2 regions of the Variovorax sp. GW821-FHT09D04 genome follow, and region 2 is predicted to be linked to the other one. Evidence: predicted binding sites of a transcription regulator. Region 2 holds the regulator's gene; the other holds the start of a gene.
The links. Region 2 encodes HrcA, which represses chaperone genes, less so after heat shock. Its sites were predicted from a motif close to TTAGCACTCNNNNNNNNNGAGTGCTAA; they were not measured.
Positions count from the first base shown of each region.

Region 1 (8,361 bases), on a different contig from region 2:
TGGTGGTCGAGCTGCACTCCAGGTCGACCGTCTGGTTGGCCACCAGCGGAATGCGCGTCTGCGGCGTGACTTCCAGGGTCTTGACCTCCAGCCGGGCGAGCTGCAGGTCCTTCTTCACCTGGGCGACCACGCGCTGCGAGATTTCCCAGGCGAAGCCGGCCTGCTTGTTGTGGTCGTCCAGGTAGTTGAACGGGATGGAGGCGCCGCGCGTGGCCACCGTGATCGCCCCGGTGTCCTTGATCTTCTTGAGCGTGCCGTCCAGCGGCGGCGCGGTCTGCGCGGCGACGCCGGCGCACAGCGCGAGGCCGGCCATGGCGAGGAAGGAACGGGTCGACGCGGCGTGAAGGGTCGGCTTGAAAGTCATCGCGGGCTCCAGGTGTCGGGGGTCAGAGGTCGAAACGCGTGGCGCAGGCGTCCAGCGCGCCGAGCAGCTCGTCGCGCAGGGCCTCGGGGTCGTCCAGGCCGATCGACAGGCGGATGACCGGGCCTTCGACGTCGCAGAAATTGCGCCTGGCGAGTTCCTCCGCCGGGTAGAAGGCCGCGATGCTGCGCACGCCGCCCCAGCTGGCGCCGATGGCAAAGCGCTTCAGGCCGGCGAACAGCGCCCGGTAGGCGTCGTAGGGGCAGTCCACGAGCTGCAGCGACATCACGCAGCCGGGCTGCGCGAAATCGCGCGCCCACAGCGCATGGTCCGGCGCGCCGGGCAGCGCCGGAAAGAGCATCCGGCGCACGAGGCGGTGCGCGGCGAGTTGCCCGGCGATCAGGCGCGCGCTGGCGGCCTGGCGCTCCATGCGCACCTGCATCGTGTCCAGGCCCCGGGCCACCAGGAAGCAGTCCTCCGGGCTCACGGCCAGCCCCATCAGCGACTGCAGGCCGCGCAAGGACCGGTACAGGCCTTCGTCCTGGGTGGTGACGCTGCCCATCAGCACGTCGGAATGGCCGCCCATGTACTTGGTGCATGCGTGAACGCACAGGTCGACGCCATGCGCCAGCGCGGCAAAGCCCAGCGGGCTCGCCCAGGTGTTGTCGATGGCGGTCAGCACGCCACGGGCCCGCGCCACGGCGGTGATCGCCGGCACGTCCTCGACTTCCATCGTCACCGTGCCGGGCGACTCCAGCCAGATGAGCCGCGTGTTCGGGCGCACGAGGCGCTCGATGCCCGCGCCGATGCGCGGCGCATAGAACTCGACCTCGATGCCCAGCGCCTGCAGCCGCTCGACGGCGAAGGACTTGGCCAGACCGTAGGCGGCATCGGTCATCAAGAGGTGGTCGCCCTGCTTGAGCAGCGCGAGCAGCACGCCGCAGATGGCCGCCTGTCCGGAGGGAAAGACGATGCCGTGGGCGGCGCCGTCCAGCTCGGCGATGCGCGCCTCCAGGGCACGCTGCGTCGGCGTGCCCGTCGTGCCGTAGCTGAAGCCGTCCGGCAGGCGGGTGCGGCGGTGCACGAAATCGTCGAGCGAGTCGAAGACGACCGTGGAGGCGCGCCACACCGGCGGCGCCAGGCTGGCGAAGGCAGCGTCCGCAGGGGACGCGCCGGGATGGGAAATGGATGGGTTCACGATGGGAGTCAGTTCGCGGGGGCCGATTCGATGAGCTGCAGCGCGTGCTTCATCTGCTCGACGGCCATGGTTTCGAGGTCGGTGTAGACCTTCATCTCCACGCCCAGGCGGGTGAAGGTTTCGCGGGCGGTGGCGATCCGGGCCGGGTCCTGCGTCTTCGGGTTGGCCAGCGCCGCCTCTAGGCGCTTGTACTCGCTGGTGAGCAAGGCCGGTTGCTCGCCGATGGCACGGAGGCCGGCGTTGGTCATGGCGCGGATGCGCAGCAGCATCTTCACGTCCGACTGCTCCATCTCGCCCTGCGCCCGCTCCAGCGCCAGCTTGGCGGCCACCGCCTGCGGGCTGTCGGGCTTGCGGGTGGCCGCGAGGGTCTGGAACCTGGCGACGTCGCTGGAAAAGTCGTGCGCCCATGCGGGCATCGCACACGCCAGGACCGTCACTGCAAGCGCTGTTCGAAGGTTCATCTCGCGTCTTTCGGGAAGTGGCTGAAGACACCAACTCTAGGACGCTGGAGATAATCCGGATCGCGCCCGAAATTCTTTCTCCATAAGCGGTTGTTATATGTTGCTCCGAGAGATCGAGGTGTTCCGTTCCGTGATGTCCGTGGGCTCCGCGAGCAAGGCGGCGGCGCTGCTGGGCGTGACGCAGCCGGCCATCAGCCAGTCGCTGCGCAGGCTGGAGGAAGCCGCAGGCTTTCCCCTGTTCCGCCGGCTGCGCGGCCGCCTGCATCCGACGCCCGAAGCGCAGGCCTTGCTGGCCGAGGTCGAGCGCGTCTTCGTGGGCTTGAGCAGCATCGAGCACCGCATGCGCAGCCTCAAGCGCTTCGGCGTCAACACGCTGCGCATGGCGGTGTACCCGGCCTTCGGCCTGAGCTTCGTGCCGCGGGTGCTGTCGCGGCTGGTGGCCGAGCGCGGCGATGCCGACGCCCGTCCGCAGATTTCGCTGCAGGTGCTCAGTTCGCGGGAGGTGCACGAGGCCGTGCTGGGGCGCCAGGTCGACTTCGGGCTGATGGCCGACGAGATGCCGACGACGGGCCTGGAGCACTCCGAATTCGCGCGCTTTCCGGGCGTGGTGGTGATGCATGCGAAGCACCGGCTGGCCCGCGCCAGGACCATCCAGCCGCATCAACTCGCCGAAGAGCCCTTCCTCGCGCTCAACCCGGAAGATGCGTCCCGGCGCCGCCTGGAGCGGGCCCTGGCGGACTGCAACGTCGCGCTGAGCGTGCTGGTCGAGACCCCTTACGCGGCCAGTGTGTGCGAGATGGCCCTGAGCGGCATGGGCATCGGCGTCGTCAACCCGGTCACCGCGCTGGAGTACGCGCAGCGCGGCCTGGCCGTGCGCCCGCTGTCGCTGGAGGTGTCCTTCGCGGGCCTGCTGGTGCTGCCGCCGGGACAGCCGCTGTCCGGCCTGGCGGTGCGCGTGCTCCAGCTCATGCGCATCCAGCTGGCCGAAGACCAGAAGGCCCTGGCGGGCCTTCTCAAGCCTCGCGCCAGGTAGCGCCGCGCAGGCGCAAGGCATTGGTGATCACCGAGGCCGAGCTCAGGCTCATGGCCAGCGCCGCGATCATCGGCGACAGCAACCAGCCCGTGAACGGGAACAGCACGCCCGCGGCCAGCGGCACGCCCAGCGCGTTGTAGAGGAAGGCGAAGCCGAGGTTCTGCTTCATGTTGGCGATGGTCTGCTCGGAGATCACGCGCGCCTGCGCGATGCCGCGCAAGTCGCCCTTGACCAGCGTCACCTGGGCGCTGTTCATCGCGACATCGGTGCCGGTGCCCATCGCCACGCCGACGTCGGCCTTGGCGAGCGCGGGCGCGTCGTTGATGCCGTCGCCGGCCATCGCGACGATGCGGCCCTCGCGCTGCAGCCTGTCGACCAGCGCGAGCTTGTCGGCGGGCTTCACTTCGCCGTGCACCTCGTCGATGCCCAGCTTCGCGGCGACGGCCCGGGCCGTGGTCAGCCCGTCGCCGGTGGCCATGATGACCCGCAGGCCCGAGGCCTTGAGCGCGGCCAGCGCCTCCAGCGTGGTGGGCTTGATCGGGTCCGACACCGCGAGCAGGCCGGCCGCCTGGCCGTCCACCGCCAGGAACATGACACTCGCGCCCTCGGCCCGCAGGGCCTCGGCCTGCGGCTTGAGGTCGTCGACCCGCACGCGCAGCTGTTCCATGAGCGCCGTGTTGCCGAGCGCCAGCTTCCTGCCGGCCACGCCACCGCTCACGCCGATGCCGCTGCTGGATTCGAAACCCTCGGGCGTGTCCAGCGCCAGCTGGCGCTCGCGCGCCGCCCGCACGATGGCGTCGGCCAGCGGGTGCTCGCTGCCCTGGTCCAGGCTGGCCGCCAGGCGCAGCACCTCGTCGGCGGTGAAGCCCGGCGCAGGCACCGCGCGCTCGAACTGCGGCCGGCCTTCCGTCAAGGTGCCGGTCTTGTCGACGATGAGCGCATCGACCTTGCGGAAGTTCTCGATCGCGGCGGCATCGCGGAACAGCACGCCCTGCGTGGCCGCCTTGCCCGTGGCGACCATGACCGACATCGGCGTCGCGAGGCCGAGCGCACAGGGGCAGGCAATGATGAGCACCGCCACGGCATTGATGAGGCCGTAGACCCAGCTGGGCTGCGGCCCGAAGAACCCCCAGGCGAAAAAGGTCAGCACCGCGATGGCGATCACCGTCATCACGAAGTAGCCGGCGACCTGGTCGGCCATCCGCTGCATCGGCGCGCGCGAGCGCTGGGCTTGCGCGACCATCTGCACGATGCTCGCGAGCACGGTCTGCGAGCCGACCTTTTCCGACTGCATGACGAGGGCGCCGTTGGTGTTGAGCGTCGCGCCGATGAGCTTGTCGCCCACGCGCTTGGTCACGGGCAGCGGCTCGCCGGTGAGCATCGACTCGTCGACCGCGCTGCCGCCTTCGATCACCACGCCGTCCACCGGCACCTTCTCTCCGGGGCGCACGCGCAGCTTGTCGCCGACATGCACGTGGCCGATGGGCACGTCTTCCTCGGTGCCGTCGGCGCCGATCCGGCGTGCTGTCTTGGGCGCGAGCCCCAGCAGCGACTTGATCGCCGCGGAGGTTTGCGAGCGCGCCTTGAGCTCGAGGATCTGGCCCAGCAAGGTGAGCGAAATGATCACCGCCGCCGCTTCGAAGTAGACCGACACGCGCCCCATCGACACGAACGACGCGGGGAACACGCCGGGCGCCACCGTGGCCACGACGCTGTAGACAAAGGCGGCGGCCGTGCCCAGGCCGATCAGGGTCCACATGTTCGGGCTGCGGTTCGCCACCGACTGCACCGCGCGCACAAAGAACGGCCACCCGGCCCACAGCACGATCGGCACGCTGAGCACGAGCTCGATCCAGCTTTGCGTGCCCATCTCGAACCACTGCAGGCGGTGGCCGGCCATGGCGAGCACGGTGACGACAACGCTGAGCGGCAGCGTCCAGAAGAAGCGCCGCTTGAAGTCTTTCAGCTCGGGGTCTTCACCCTCGTCGAGGGTCGGCATCTCGGGCTCCAGCGTCATGCCGCACTTGGGGCAGTTGCCGGGATGGTCCTGCCGGATCTCCGGGTGCATGGGGCAGGTGTAGACCGTGCCTTGCGCGGCGGGCTGCGCAGGGCCCGCGGGCGCATGCCCGTGCGATGCGTGGTGATCGTGGTGGCCGTGATGACCGTGGGGGTGTCCTGCGTGCCTGGTGGACGTGTCGTTCATTCGCGTTCTCCGACAGGAAAGGGGGAAGCCCTTGAGGGGGAAGCGATCAGTGTCCAGATTGACACGATGTGAAGGTCAAGCCCTGTCGCGCGATACCCTTGAAGAAAAAGCGCCGGCATGGCGGCCGGCGCGTGAAAGACGCGTGCGCATGACGCTCACTTGCCGGCCTTGCCCACCAGCACCGCGCCCTTCATTCCGGCGTCGTAGTGGCCCGGCTGCAGGCAGCCGAAGTCGACCTTGCCGGCCTGGGTGAACTGCCAGACGATCTCGCCGGTCTTGCCCGCAGCCAGCGTGACCATGTTCGGATCGGCGTGCTCCATCTCGGGGTTCTTCTTCATGGCCTCGTAGTGCGCCAGCAGCGCCTTCTCGGTCCCGAGCACGAGCTCGTGCTTCAGGACGCCGGAGTTCTTGACGACGAAGCGTACCGTCTCGCCCTGCTTGACCTTGATGTCCGCCGGCGTGAAGCGCATCGAGTCCGTCATGTCGACCTGGACCGTGCGCGTCACCTTGGCGGCCACGCCGGGCTTGCCGACGGCGGCTGCGGCATCGTGGCCGTGGCCACCGGCGTGGGTGCCCGAGGCGAACGCGCCGGCAGCGGCCAGTGCGGCTCCTGCAGCGAAAACGGTGTTGCGGAAGGTGTGTGTCATGGTGTCCTTGGAGGTTGCCGGGATGCCGCGACTCTAGGAAGCCAAGCCCGTCCACCACCGATCACCCGGATTACAAAAAAGCAATCTGCGCGTTCGACCTCTGTGCATCGGCGACATGGGCACGGTCTTATTTTGCCCGGGCAAAATATCTCAAAGCTTCCCGGCCGAAGGCACCCGGCCACCCGGTGTTTCCCCGGAAAAGCCCGGCGGTGCCAAACGGCGGCAAGGGCGCCGCCCTTGAAAGGTCATCGAATGCCCTTATGATTAGCACTCGCTGCTGACGAGTGCTAACAGCCCTCCCATCCAGTCGACAGGTCGCCGGTTTCTCCGGCGCCCGACCACAAACAAACCCGTTTCTTACCCTCCAGGAGATGCAATGAAACTTCGTCCTTTGGCCGATCGCGTGATCGTCAAGCGTGTTGACAGCGAAACCAAGACCGCCTCCGGCATCGTCATCCCCGACGCAGCCGCCGAAAAGCCCGATCAGGGTGAAGTCCTGGCCGTGGGCCCGGGCAAGCGCAACGACAAGGGCGAACTGGCCGCACTGACCGTCAAGGTCGGCGACCGCGTCCTGTTCGGCAAGTACAGCGGCCAGACCGTCAAGGTCGATGGCGACGAACTGCTCGTGATGAAGGAAGACGACCTGTTCGCAGTCGTCGAGAAGTAATTCTTCTCCTCCCTTTCGATCCCATCCAATCCAATCCATTCGGAGTTAATTCATCATGGCAGCAAAAGACGTAGTCTTCGGCGGCGAAGCCCGCGCACGCATGGTCGAGGGTGTCAACATCCTGGCCAACGCAGTCAAAGTGACCCTGGGCCCCAAGGGCCGCAACGTGGTGCTCGAGCGTTCGTTCGGCGCCCCCACCGTGACCAAGGACGGTGTGTCCGTGGCCAAGGAAATCGAACTCAAGGACAAGCTGCAGAACATGGGCGCCCAGCTCGTGAAGGAAGTGGCCTCCAAGACCAGCGACAACGCTGGTGACGGCACCACGACCGCCACGGTCCTGGCACAAGCCATCGTTCGCGAAGGTTTCAAGCTGGTGGCTGCCGGCATGAACCCGATGGACCTGAAGCGCGGCATCGACAAGGCTGTCACGGCCCTGGTCGCCGAGCTGAAGAAGGCTTCCAAGCCCACCACCACCTCGAAGGAAATCGCGCAAGTCGGCTCCATCTCGGCCAACAGCGACGAAACCATCGGCAAGCTCATCGCTGACGCGATGGACAAGGTCGGCAAGGAAGGCGTGATCACCGTGGAAGACGGCAAGTCGCTGGACAGCGAACTCGACGTCGTCGAAGGCATGCAGTTCGACCGCGGCTACCTGTCGCCCTACTTCATCAACAACCCCGAGAAGCAATCGGCGCTGCTCGACAACCCCTTCGTGCTGCTGTTCGACAAGAAGATCAGCAACATCCGTGACCTGCTGCCCGTGCTGGAGCAAGTCGCCAAGGCGGGCCGTCCGCTGCTGATCATTGCCGAAGAAGTCGAAGGCGAAGCCCTGGCGACGCTGGTCGTGAACACGATCCGCGGCATCCTGAAGGTCGTGGCTGTGAAGGCTCCTGGCTTCGGCGACCGCCGCAAGGCCATGCTGGAAGACATCGCCATCCTGACGGGCGGCAAGGTCATCGCTGAAGAAGTGGGCCTGACGCTCGAAAAGGTGACGCTGGCCGACCTGGGTCAAGCCAAGCGCATCGAAGTGGGCAAGGAAAACACGATCATCATCGACGGCGCTGGCGCTGCTGGTGACATCGAAGCCCGCGTGAAGCAAGTGCGCGTTCAGATCGAAGAAGCGACCAGCGACTACGACCGTGAAAAGCTGCAAGAGCGCGTGGCCAAGCTGGCCGGCGGCGTGGCAGTGATCAAGGTTGGCGCTGCCACCGAAGTCGAAATGAAGGAAAAGAAGGCTCGCGTCGAAGACGCCCTGCACGCCACCCGCGCTGCAGTGGAAGAAGGCGTTGTGGCTGGCGGCGGCGTGGCGCTGCTGCGTGCCAAGCAAGCCGTGGGCGAGTCGGTCAAGGGCGACAACGCTGATCAAGAAGCCGGCATCAAGCTGGTGCTGAAGGCCATCGAAGCGCCCCTGCGCGAAATCGTGAACAACGCCGGCGGCGAAGCCTCGGTGGTGGTGAACGCTGTGCTGGCCGGCAAGGGCAACTACGGCTTCAACGCTGCGAACGACACGTACGGCGACATGCTCGAGCTGGGCATCCTGGACCCGACGAAGGTCACCCGCACCGCACTGCAGAACGCCGCTTCGGTGTCCTCGCTGCTGCTGACGACCGAAGCCATGGTTGCTGACGCACCCAAGGACGAGTCCGGCGCCGGCGGCGGTGGCATGCCCGACATGGGTGGCATGGGCGGCATGGGCGGCATGGGCATGTAATGCCCGGCTGAGCTCTGCTCACCAAAGTAAAAAGGGCCGCGCAAGCGGCCCTTTTTCTTTGTGCGGAAGGTTCAGCGGAA
Region 1 covers NZ_JBWKPA010000013.1:9,831-18,191, reverse strand. The annotation lists gene AC07O4_RS28160 (transporter substrate-binding domain-containing protein) at 1-364, opposite strand, end outside; gene AC07O4_RS28155 (trans-sulfuration enzyme family protein) at 387-1,559, opposite strand; gene AC07O4_RS28150 (hypothetical protein) at 1,568-2,020, opposite strand; gene AC07O4_RS28145 (LysR substrate-binding domain-containing protein) at 2,118-3,053, shown strand; gene AC07O4_RS28140 (copper-transporting P-type ATPase) at 3,034-5,256, opposite strand; gene AC07O4_RS28135 (cupredoxin domain-containing protein) at 5,412-5,903, opposite strand; gene AC07O4_RS28130 (co-chaperone GroES) at 6,280-6,570, shown strand; gene groL (chaperonin GroEL) at 6,626-8,281, shown strand; gene xylB (xylulokinase) at 8,353-8,361, opposite strand, start outside.
Region 1: the regulator HrcA is predicted to act here: its motif matches at 6,168-6,194, upstream of AC07O4_RS28130 (co-chaperone GroES).

Region 2 (8,361 bases):
CCGGTGGCCTCGTCGACGGCCACTTCGGAGAACTTCAGCGTGCCGGCATGCGGGTAAGGCAGGCCGTCTTCCATGCGCAGGCGGACCTGGGTGCTGGCCGGCGCCATGTCGCCCGAGATGAAGCGACGCTTGAGCTTCGTCAGTTCCAGGCTCGACTGCACCACGTCGACATAGATCGGATCGAGCCGCTGGATCGTCGCCAGTGCCATCGCCTGGCCCGGCACCACGAGCGCGCCTTCGGTCACGGCGGAACGGCCGATGCGTCCCGCGATGGGTGCGGTGATGCGCGTGAAGTCGAGGTTGATGCGCGCCGCCTTCACGGCCGCCTGCGCGGCCTTCACGCCGGCTTGCGCCTGCACCAGCGCCGCCTGCGCCTCTTCGTGTTCCTGCCTGCTCACGGCATTGGCCTTGACCAGTTCGCCAAAGCGATCGGCCTTGCCGCGCAGGCTGGCGATGGTGGCCTGCGAGGTGGCCAGCGTGGCCTGCGCCTGCTCGTGCGCGGCCTCGAACGGGCCGGGCTCGATCTCGTACAGCACCTGGCCCGCGCGGACCATGCCGCCCTCTTCGAACAGCCGCTTGCGCACGATGCCGTTGACCTGTGGCCTCACCTCGGAGACGCGGTAGGCGGCTGTGCGGCCCGCGAGCTCGGTATGCACGGCCACGTCGCTGGCGTGCAGCGCCACCACGCCGACTTCGGGCGGCGCGTCATCGGTGGTGGAAGCCTGCTTGGCGCCGCATGCAGCGAGCGCGAGCAGGGACATCGGAAGCAGGAGCTTGAAAAGCGGGGTCATGGCCATCGGGAATCGCAGTGCGGCGCGCGCAGGGATCACCCGGCTCGTTACATTTGCACTCAAATGGTGCATTCTGCCTTCGATGTTGCATTGCAACCTGAAGGAATCCTGTGTTTGCCGTAGGTGAAATCGGCGGCGGCCACAGGCCTCGCTCGCGCCCTCGCAGTTGCAAGGAAAAAGGCCGCGCAATGCGGCCTTCGTCGGAGTGTCTACAGAGGGGGAATGTGTGGTGGTAGGCCGTGAGTGGCTTGAACACTCGACCAACGGATTATGAGTCCGCTGCTCTAACCAACTGAGCTAACGGCCCACGCGGGCCCGATTCTATGCGCCGCGCGCAGCCGCTTACTTGCGGTGGCTCAGCGCGTTGCTCACCAGCCGCGACGTGATGTCGACGATCTGGATCATGCGGTCGTACGGCATGCGGGTCGGGCCGATCACGCCCAGCGTACCGACCACCTGGCCGTCCACCTCGTAGTTGGCGCTGACGATCGACAGCTCCTCGAAGGGCACGACCTGGCTTTCGCCACCGATGAAGATGCGCACGCCCTCGGCCTTGCTCGACACGTCGAGCAGCCGCATCAGCTGCGCCTTCTCTTCAAAAAGATCGAAGGCGCGCCGCAGCTGCCCCATGTCGCTGGAAAAATCGGTCACCGACAGCAGGTTGCGCTCGCCCGAAATCACGACGTCGTCAGCCTGCGCATCGGTGAGCACTTCGGAGCTGACCTGCACCGCGGCCTGCATCAACGCGGCGATTTCACCGCGCAGCTTCTCGACCTCGGACTGCAGGCGGTCGCGCACCTGCTCGATCGTCAGGCCCGCGAAGTGCGCGTTGATATAGTTCGAGGCCTCGACCAGTTGCGACTGCGAGTAGTCGGATTCCGGAAAGATCACGCGGTTCTGCACGTCGCCGTCGGGCGAGACGATGATCACCAGCAGCCGCCGCTCCGACAGGCGCAGGAATTCGATCTGCTTGAACACCGAGGCGCGGCGCGGCGCCATCACGACGCCCACGAACTGCGACAGGTTCGACAGCAGGTGCGCGGCGTTGGCGATCACCTTCTGCGGCTGGTCGGCCGCCAGGCTCGGCGTGCTCATCTGCTCGCGCTGCGCGGTCAGCATGGTGTCGACGAAGAGCCGGTAGCCGCGCGTGGTCGGCACGCGTCCGGCCGAGGTGTGAGGGCTGGCGATGAGCCCCAGCGCCTCGAGGTCGGACATGACGTTGCGGATGGTCGCAGGCGAGAGATCCAGCCCCGCCGAACGCGAGAGCGTGCGCGATCCGACGGGTTGCCCATCGGCGATGTAACGCTCGACCAGCGTCTTCAACAGCAACTTGGCACGGTCGTCCAGCATTGCAAGATTTTAGTGTTGTAATTTGTGAGCTATGACCTCACGCTTTCGTCACGTCGCCCTGATCGGCAAATACCAGGCTTCCGGCGCCCGGGCGCAAGCCGATGCGCGCGACGGCGTGATGGAGGGCATCGGCGCCTTCCTCGAATCGCAGGGTTGCACGGTGTTCGTGGAGCGTTCGTCCTGCGAGGACACCGACGCACCGCCCCACCCGCGCTACCAGGCGCTGTCGGTCGAAGAAATCGGCCAGCGCTGCGACCTCGGCCTCGTGGTCGGCGGTGACGGCACCATGCTCGGCATCGGCCGGCAGCTCGCGTGCTACGGCATCCCGCTCATCGGCATCAACCGCGGGCGGCTCGGCTTCATCACCGACATCCCGCTGGACAACTACCAGGCCACGCTGATCCCGATGCTGGCCGGCGAATACGAAGAAGACCACCGCAGCCTGATGCACGCGCAGGTGATCCGCGATGAGGCCCTGGTGTTCGACGCGCTCGCGATGAACGACGTGGTGGTCAACCGCGGCGCCACCTCGGGCATGGTCGAGATGCGCGTGTCGGTGGGCCGCCATTTCGTGGCCAACCAGCGCGCCGACGGGCTGATCATCGCGTCGCCCACGGGCTCGACGGCCTACGCGCTGTCGGCCGGCGGGCCGCTGCTGCATCCGGCGGTGCCGGGCTGGGTGATGGTGCCGATCGCGCCGCACACGCTGTCCAACCGCCCCGTGCTGCTGCCCGACGCCGACGAGATCGTGATCGAGCTGGTGAGCGGGCGCGACGCCAGCGCCAATTTCGACATGCAGTCGCTCGCCTCGCTCGCTATCGGCGACCGCGTGGTGGTGCGCCGCTCCGACTTCCGGGTGCGCTTCCTGCACCCGCGCGGCTGGAGCTACTTCGACACGCTGCGGAAAAAACTCCATTGGAACGAAGGGGGCTCCTGAATGAAGGACCACGCCCCCAGCTTGAGGACGAACTGAGATGGCTTTGCGACGCATCGCACTGCGCGACTTCGTGATCGTGCGGTCCCTTGAACTCGACCTGTCCGCCGGCTTCACGGTGCTGACCGGGGAAACCGGCGCCGGCAAGTCCATCCTGATCGACGCGCTGCAGCTGGCGCTGGGCAACCGCGCCGATGCCGGTGCCGTGCGCGAAGGCGCCGAGCGGCTCGACGTGAGCGCCGAGTTCGACGCCGACCCGGCCCTGGCCGGCTGGCTCGACGAAGGCGGTTTCGAGGCCGGCGACGGCCTGCTGCTGCGCCGCACGGTCGACCTGCAGGGACGCAGCCGCGGCTGGATCAACGGCAGCCCCGCCACCGCCACGCAGCTGCGCGAACTCGGCGACCGCCTGCTCGACATCCACGGCCAGCACGCCTGGCAGAGCCTGACCCGCCCCGAGGCCGTGCGCGGCCTGCTCGACGCCTACGCGGGCGCGCGCACCGACGCGCTCGACGCCGCCTGGCAGAGCTGGCGCCAGGCGCTCTCGGCGCTCGAGCACGCACGCTCGGCGCAAGACTCGCTGCAGCGCGAGCGCGAGCGGCTGCAGTGGCAGATTTCCGAAGTCGCGAAGCTGGCGCCGGGCGCCGACGAATGGGAAGAACTCTCGGCCCACCACTCGCGCATCTCGAACGCGCAGGCGCTCATCGACGCCGCCCAGGGCGCGAGCCAGGCGCTCGAAGACGACGACAACGGCGCCCTCGCCGCCCTCACGCGCGCCGCGACGCTGCTGCAGAACTGCGAGCACATCGAGCCCGAATTCCGCACGCTGGGCGAGGTGCTGGCCTCCTGCGTGGCGCAGGCCTCGGACGCGGCCCACTCGCTGCACGGCTACCTGCGCGACACCGACACCGATCCCAAGACCCTCGCCGAACTCGACGAACGCATGGGCCTGTGGATGTCGCTCGCGCGCCGCTACAAGCGCACGCCGGCCGAGCTGCCCGCGCTGCTGGCCGGCTGGCAGGCCGAGTTGCAGGCGCTCGACGCGCAAAGCGACCTCGAAGGTCTGGAGCGCGCCGAGCAGAACACGCAACAGGCCTACATGAAGGAAGCCAAGGCCCTCGGCAAGATCCGCAAGCAGGCGGCGCCGCGCCTGGCCCAGGCGGTCACGCAGGCGATGCAGGGCCTGGGCATGCAGGGCGGGCGCTTCGACGTCGAACTACAGCCGCTGGCACAGCCCGGCCGCGCCGGCCTCGAAGAAATCTCGTTCCTGGTGGCCGGCCACGCCGGCAGCACGCCGCGCGCCATCGGCAAGGTGGCCTCGGGCGGCGAGCTCTCGCGCATCGCACTGGCCATCGCCGTGACGACCAGCGAACTGGGCGCCGCGCAGACGCTGATCTTCGACGAGGTCGATGCCGGCGTGGGCGGCGCGGTGGCCGAAACCGTGGGCCGCCTCATGAAGCAGCTCGGCCGCGATCGCCAGGTGCTCGCCGTGACCCACCTGCCGCAGGTGGCGGCCTGCGCCGACCACCACCTCGTGGTCGCCAAGCGCCAGACGACGGCGGCCGGCACGGACGGCCCGCGCACCGAAAGCGGCGTGTCGCGCCTGGCAGCCGACGACCGCGCCCGCGAAATCGCCCGCATGCTGGGCGGCGAAAAGGTGTCGGCCACCTCGTTGGCCCATGCGCGCGAAATGCTGGGCCACAAGACGCCGGCGACCGCCCCATGAACATGAATCTCGACCTCGTCCTCATCACCGGCATGTCGGGCTCCGGCAAGTCGGTGGCGCTGCACGCGCTGGAAGACGCCGGCTACTACTGCGTCGACAACCTGCCGCCCGAACTGCTCACCGCTTTCATCGCGCTGCAGCACGAACAGCAAGCCACGCGCGTGGCGATCGCGATGGACGTGCGCAGCGGCGTGTCGCTGCCGATCGTTCCGCAGCAGCTCGAAGCGCTGCGCGCCGACGGCGTCTCGCTGCGCTCGCTGTTCCTCGACGCGACCACCGACGCGCTGCTGCGCCGCTATTCGGAAACGCGCCGGCGCCACCCGCTCTCGCGCCAGGAAAGCCGCACCGACGTACCTGAGCAGCACCGCGTGCTGGTGCAGGCCATCGAACTCGAACGCGAGCTGCTGGCCGACCTGCGCGATGGCGCCGACGTGATCGACACCAGCCTCATCCGCCCCGCGCAGCTGCAGAGCTACATCAAGGGGCTGATCTCGGCGCCGCAGAACGCGCTGACGCTGGTGTTCGAATCCTTCGCCTTCAAGCGCGGCGTGCCGCTCGATGCCGACTACGTGTTCGACGTGCGCATGCTGCCCAACCCGCACTACGTGCCGGCGCTGCGCGCACTGACGGGCCGCGACGAGCCGGTGATCGAATGGCTGCGCGAGCACGACGACGTGGCACGCATGTTCGACGACATCGAGCAGTTCCTGACGCACTGGCTCGACGCGCTGGCGCGCGACCACCGCAGCTACGTGACGGTGGCCATCGGCTGCACGGGCGGGCAGCACCGGTCGGTATTCCTGGTCGAGCAACTGGCACGCGCCTTCGGTGCGCGCTGGGGCGCGCTCAAGCGCCACCGCGAACTCGACGCCTGACGACGGAGGCCGCTCAGGCCTCGGCGGTTTCCAGCAGCTTGCGCATCGGGGCGGGCAGCCCCAGCCGGCTCCACTCCTGCGCCTCGACCCAGCGCGCGCCCTCGCCTTGCGGCTGGACGCCCTGCAGCAGCACGGGGTGCAGGTGCAGGTCCTTGTGGGTCAACACGTGCACGAAGGGCGACAGGTCTTGCATGTCGTGCGCCGCGCCCGACGGCAGGGCCGCGAGCAGGTCGTCGTGGCTGTCGAACACCGGCAGGCAATGCAGCCCCGCCCAGATGCCCTTGGCCGACCGCTTCTCCAGCCACACGCGCCCTTGCGCGTCGCGCGCCAGCAGCACCCACAGCGACTGGGCGCTGCGCTTGAGCTTGCGCGTCTTCACCGGGTAGCGCTCGGGCGCGCCCTGGCGCAGGCCCACGCAGCTCGCGTTCACCGGGCAGATCATGCAACTGGGCTTGCGCGGCAGGCAGACCGTGGCGCCCAGGTCCATCAGGCCCTGCGTGTAGTGCGCCACCGCCTCGCGCTGCCCGTCGGGCGGGAGCAGCTGCGTGGCGAGGTCCCACAGCGCGCGCTCCTGCGCCGCCGACGACATATCGCCGTCGAAGCCGAGCACGCGCGTCAGCACGCGCTTCACGTTGCCGTCGAGGATGGCCACGCGCTCGCCGAAACAGAAGGCCGCGATGGCGGCCGCCGTCGAACGACCGATGCCGGGCAGGGTCACGAGTTCGGCGGCGGTGTGCGGAAAGGCGCCGCCGAAGCGCGCAACCACCTCCTGCGCACAGCGGTGCATGTTGCGCGCGCGGCTGTAGTAGCCGAGGCCGCTCCACAGGCCGAACACCTCGTCCTCGGTGCCGGCGGCCAGCGCCGCCACGTCCGGGAAACGCTCGAGAAAGCGCGCAAAGTAGCCCAACACGGTCGTGACCTGGGTCTGCTGGAGCATCACCTCCGAAAGCCAGACGCGGTACGGATCGCGCGTGTTCTGCCACGGTAGCTCGCTGCGCCCATGGCTGCGCTGCCAGCGCACGACCTGTGCCGCAAAATCGGGGGGCAGCGACAGGGAAGGAGAGACGGCCGCCCGCGCGGCGTTGCGCTCAGGCCGCACGCAGTTGCTCGCCCGCGATGGCGGCGGCCGCAGCAGGCGGCTGGCTGCCGTGCTGCGCGATCAGCGAGGTGAACTCGTGCAGCCGCTCCTGCAGCGCGGCCAGGTGGCTTTCTTGCGCGGCGATCTCGGCCAGCCGGTCGTCGAGGCTGCCCGCGGCGTTCTGGATGCGTTCGATCGCCTCGATGCGCTTGCTGAAATTGCGGCGGCGCTCCTTGAGCTGCGCATCGATCTGCGCGCTGGCGCCCTTGCTCCAGCGCTCGACCTCGGTCATGGCGGCTTCGTTGACGAGCCGCAACCGGCTGGCCAGCGCGCGCACGAGCTTGTCGCAGAAGTCGGCCTGCGCGAGCTTGATCAGGTTGCCCACGCCCAGGTAGTGGATGTGGCTGCGCTCGATCTGGCCCAGCTCCTGCTCGAAGCCGCTCAGGTCGGGCTCGGCCGGCGCCTGCAGCGTGAAGCCCTGCTCGGCGTTGAGCTGGCGGAAGGTGGCGTGCAGCATCGACTGGATCTCGGCCGTGGTCGCCTGCACTTCGCGCAGGTTGTTGCGCAGCGCATCGAAGGTTTCGCCGTACACCTTGCGCACGTTGAACTTGACGCCGGGGCGCTTGAGCGCCGCGGCCAGCTTGACCATGTCGGCCTTGAGCGCCGTGCGCCCGAGCACCGCGTACACCTCGCGCAGCAGCTTGCCCTGTACCGAGCGCAGCGCCAGGATGCGGGTGTTGCTGCCCTCGAATTCAGCGTGTTCCTGGTCGATGCGCGCACGCATGTGGCGGATCACCGACACGTTCTTGCCGCGCAGGCCCTGCAGCTCGAGCGCCTGCTCCGACAGGTCGCGCTGGCGCACCTTCAGCAGGCGCTCGGCCTCGGTGCGCAGCGCGGTCATGCCGGCATCGACGGCGAGCCGCAGCATGGTCTCTCGCTTGCCGAGCACGCCTTCGCCGAGCAGCGCCTCGAGCGCCGGCAGCCGGCTGGCGTCGAGCAGGGCCGCGTCGTGACCGATCTTGGCCTGCAGCCCCTTCTGCGCCGACACCGGCAGCACCTGCGCCAGCGGCACCTCGAGCAGCCGGGCCGCGCCTTCGCGCTGGCGCTCGATCTGTTGCGCGATCTGCGCCGGGGTGCTCAGCGTGTCCCACAGCGTGTCGATCTTGTTGAGCACCACGAAACGCGTGTCGTGGCTCTCGTCGCCCGTGATCAGGTGCTCGCGCCAGATCGACAGGTCAGAGCGGGTCACGCCGGTTTCGGCGCCCAGGATGAAGACGACGGCATGCGCCTGCGGGATCAGGCTCACGGTGAGTTCGGGCTCGGCGCCGATCGCGTTCAGACCGGGCGTGTCGAGGATCACGAGGCCCTGCTCGAGCAGCGGATGCGGCATGTTGAGCACCGCATGGCGCCAGCGCGGAATCTCGACGCGGCCTTCGGCGTCCTGCACCGGGTTGTCGTCGGGCGTCTCGGGGTTCCAGAAGCCGAGCGCGCGGGCTTCGTCCTTGCTCACCCAGCGGACTTCGGCCACCTTGCCCATGGCGCGGGCCAGTTGCTCGGCGTCGCCCACCTCGATGGGCAACTCGGTCCAGCGCGTGGGCCGCTCGCGCCAG
Region 2 covers NZ_JBWKPA010000004.1:374,764-383,124, forward strand. The annotation lists gene AC07O4_RS16060 (efflux RND transporter periplasmic adaptor subunit) at 1-761, opposite strand, end outside; tRNA gene AC07O4_RS16065 (tRNA-Ile) at 1,022-1,098, opposite strand; gene hrcA (heat-inducible transcriptional repressor HrcA) at 1,134-2,141, opposite strand; gene AC07O4_RS16075 (NAD kinase) at 2,173-3,078, shown strand; gene recN (DNA repair protein RecN) at 3,116-4,798, shown strand; gene rapZ (RNase adapter RapZ) at 4,801-5,673, shown strand; gene mutY (A/G-specific adenine glycosylase) at 5,687-6,721, opposite strand; gene AC07O4_RS16095 (dynamin family protein) at 6,762-8,361, opposite strand, start outside.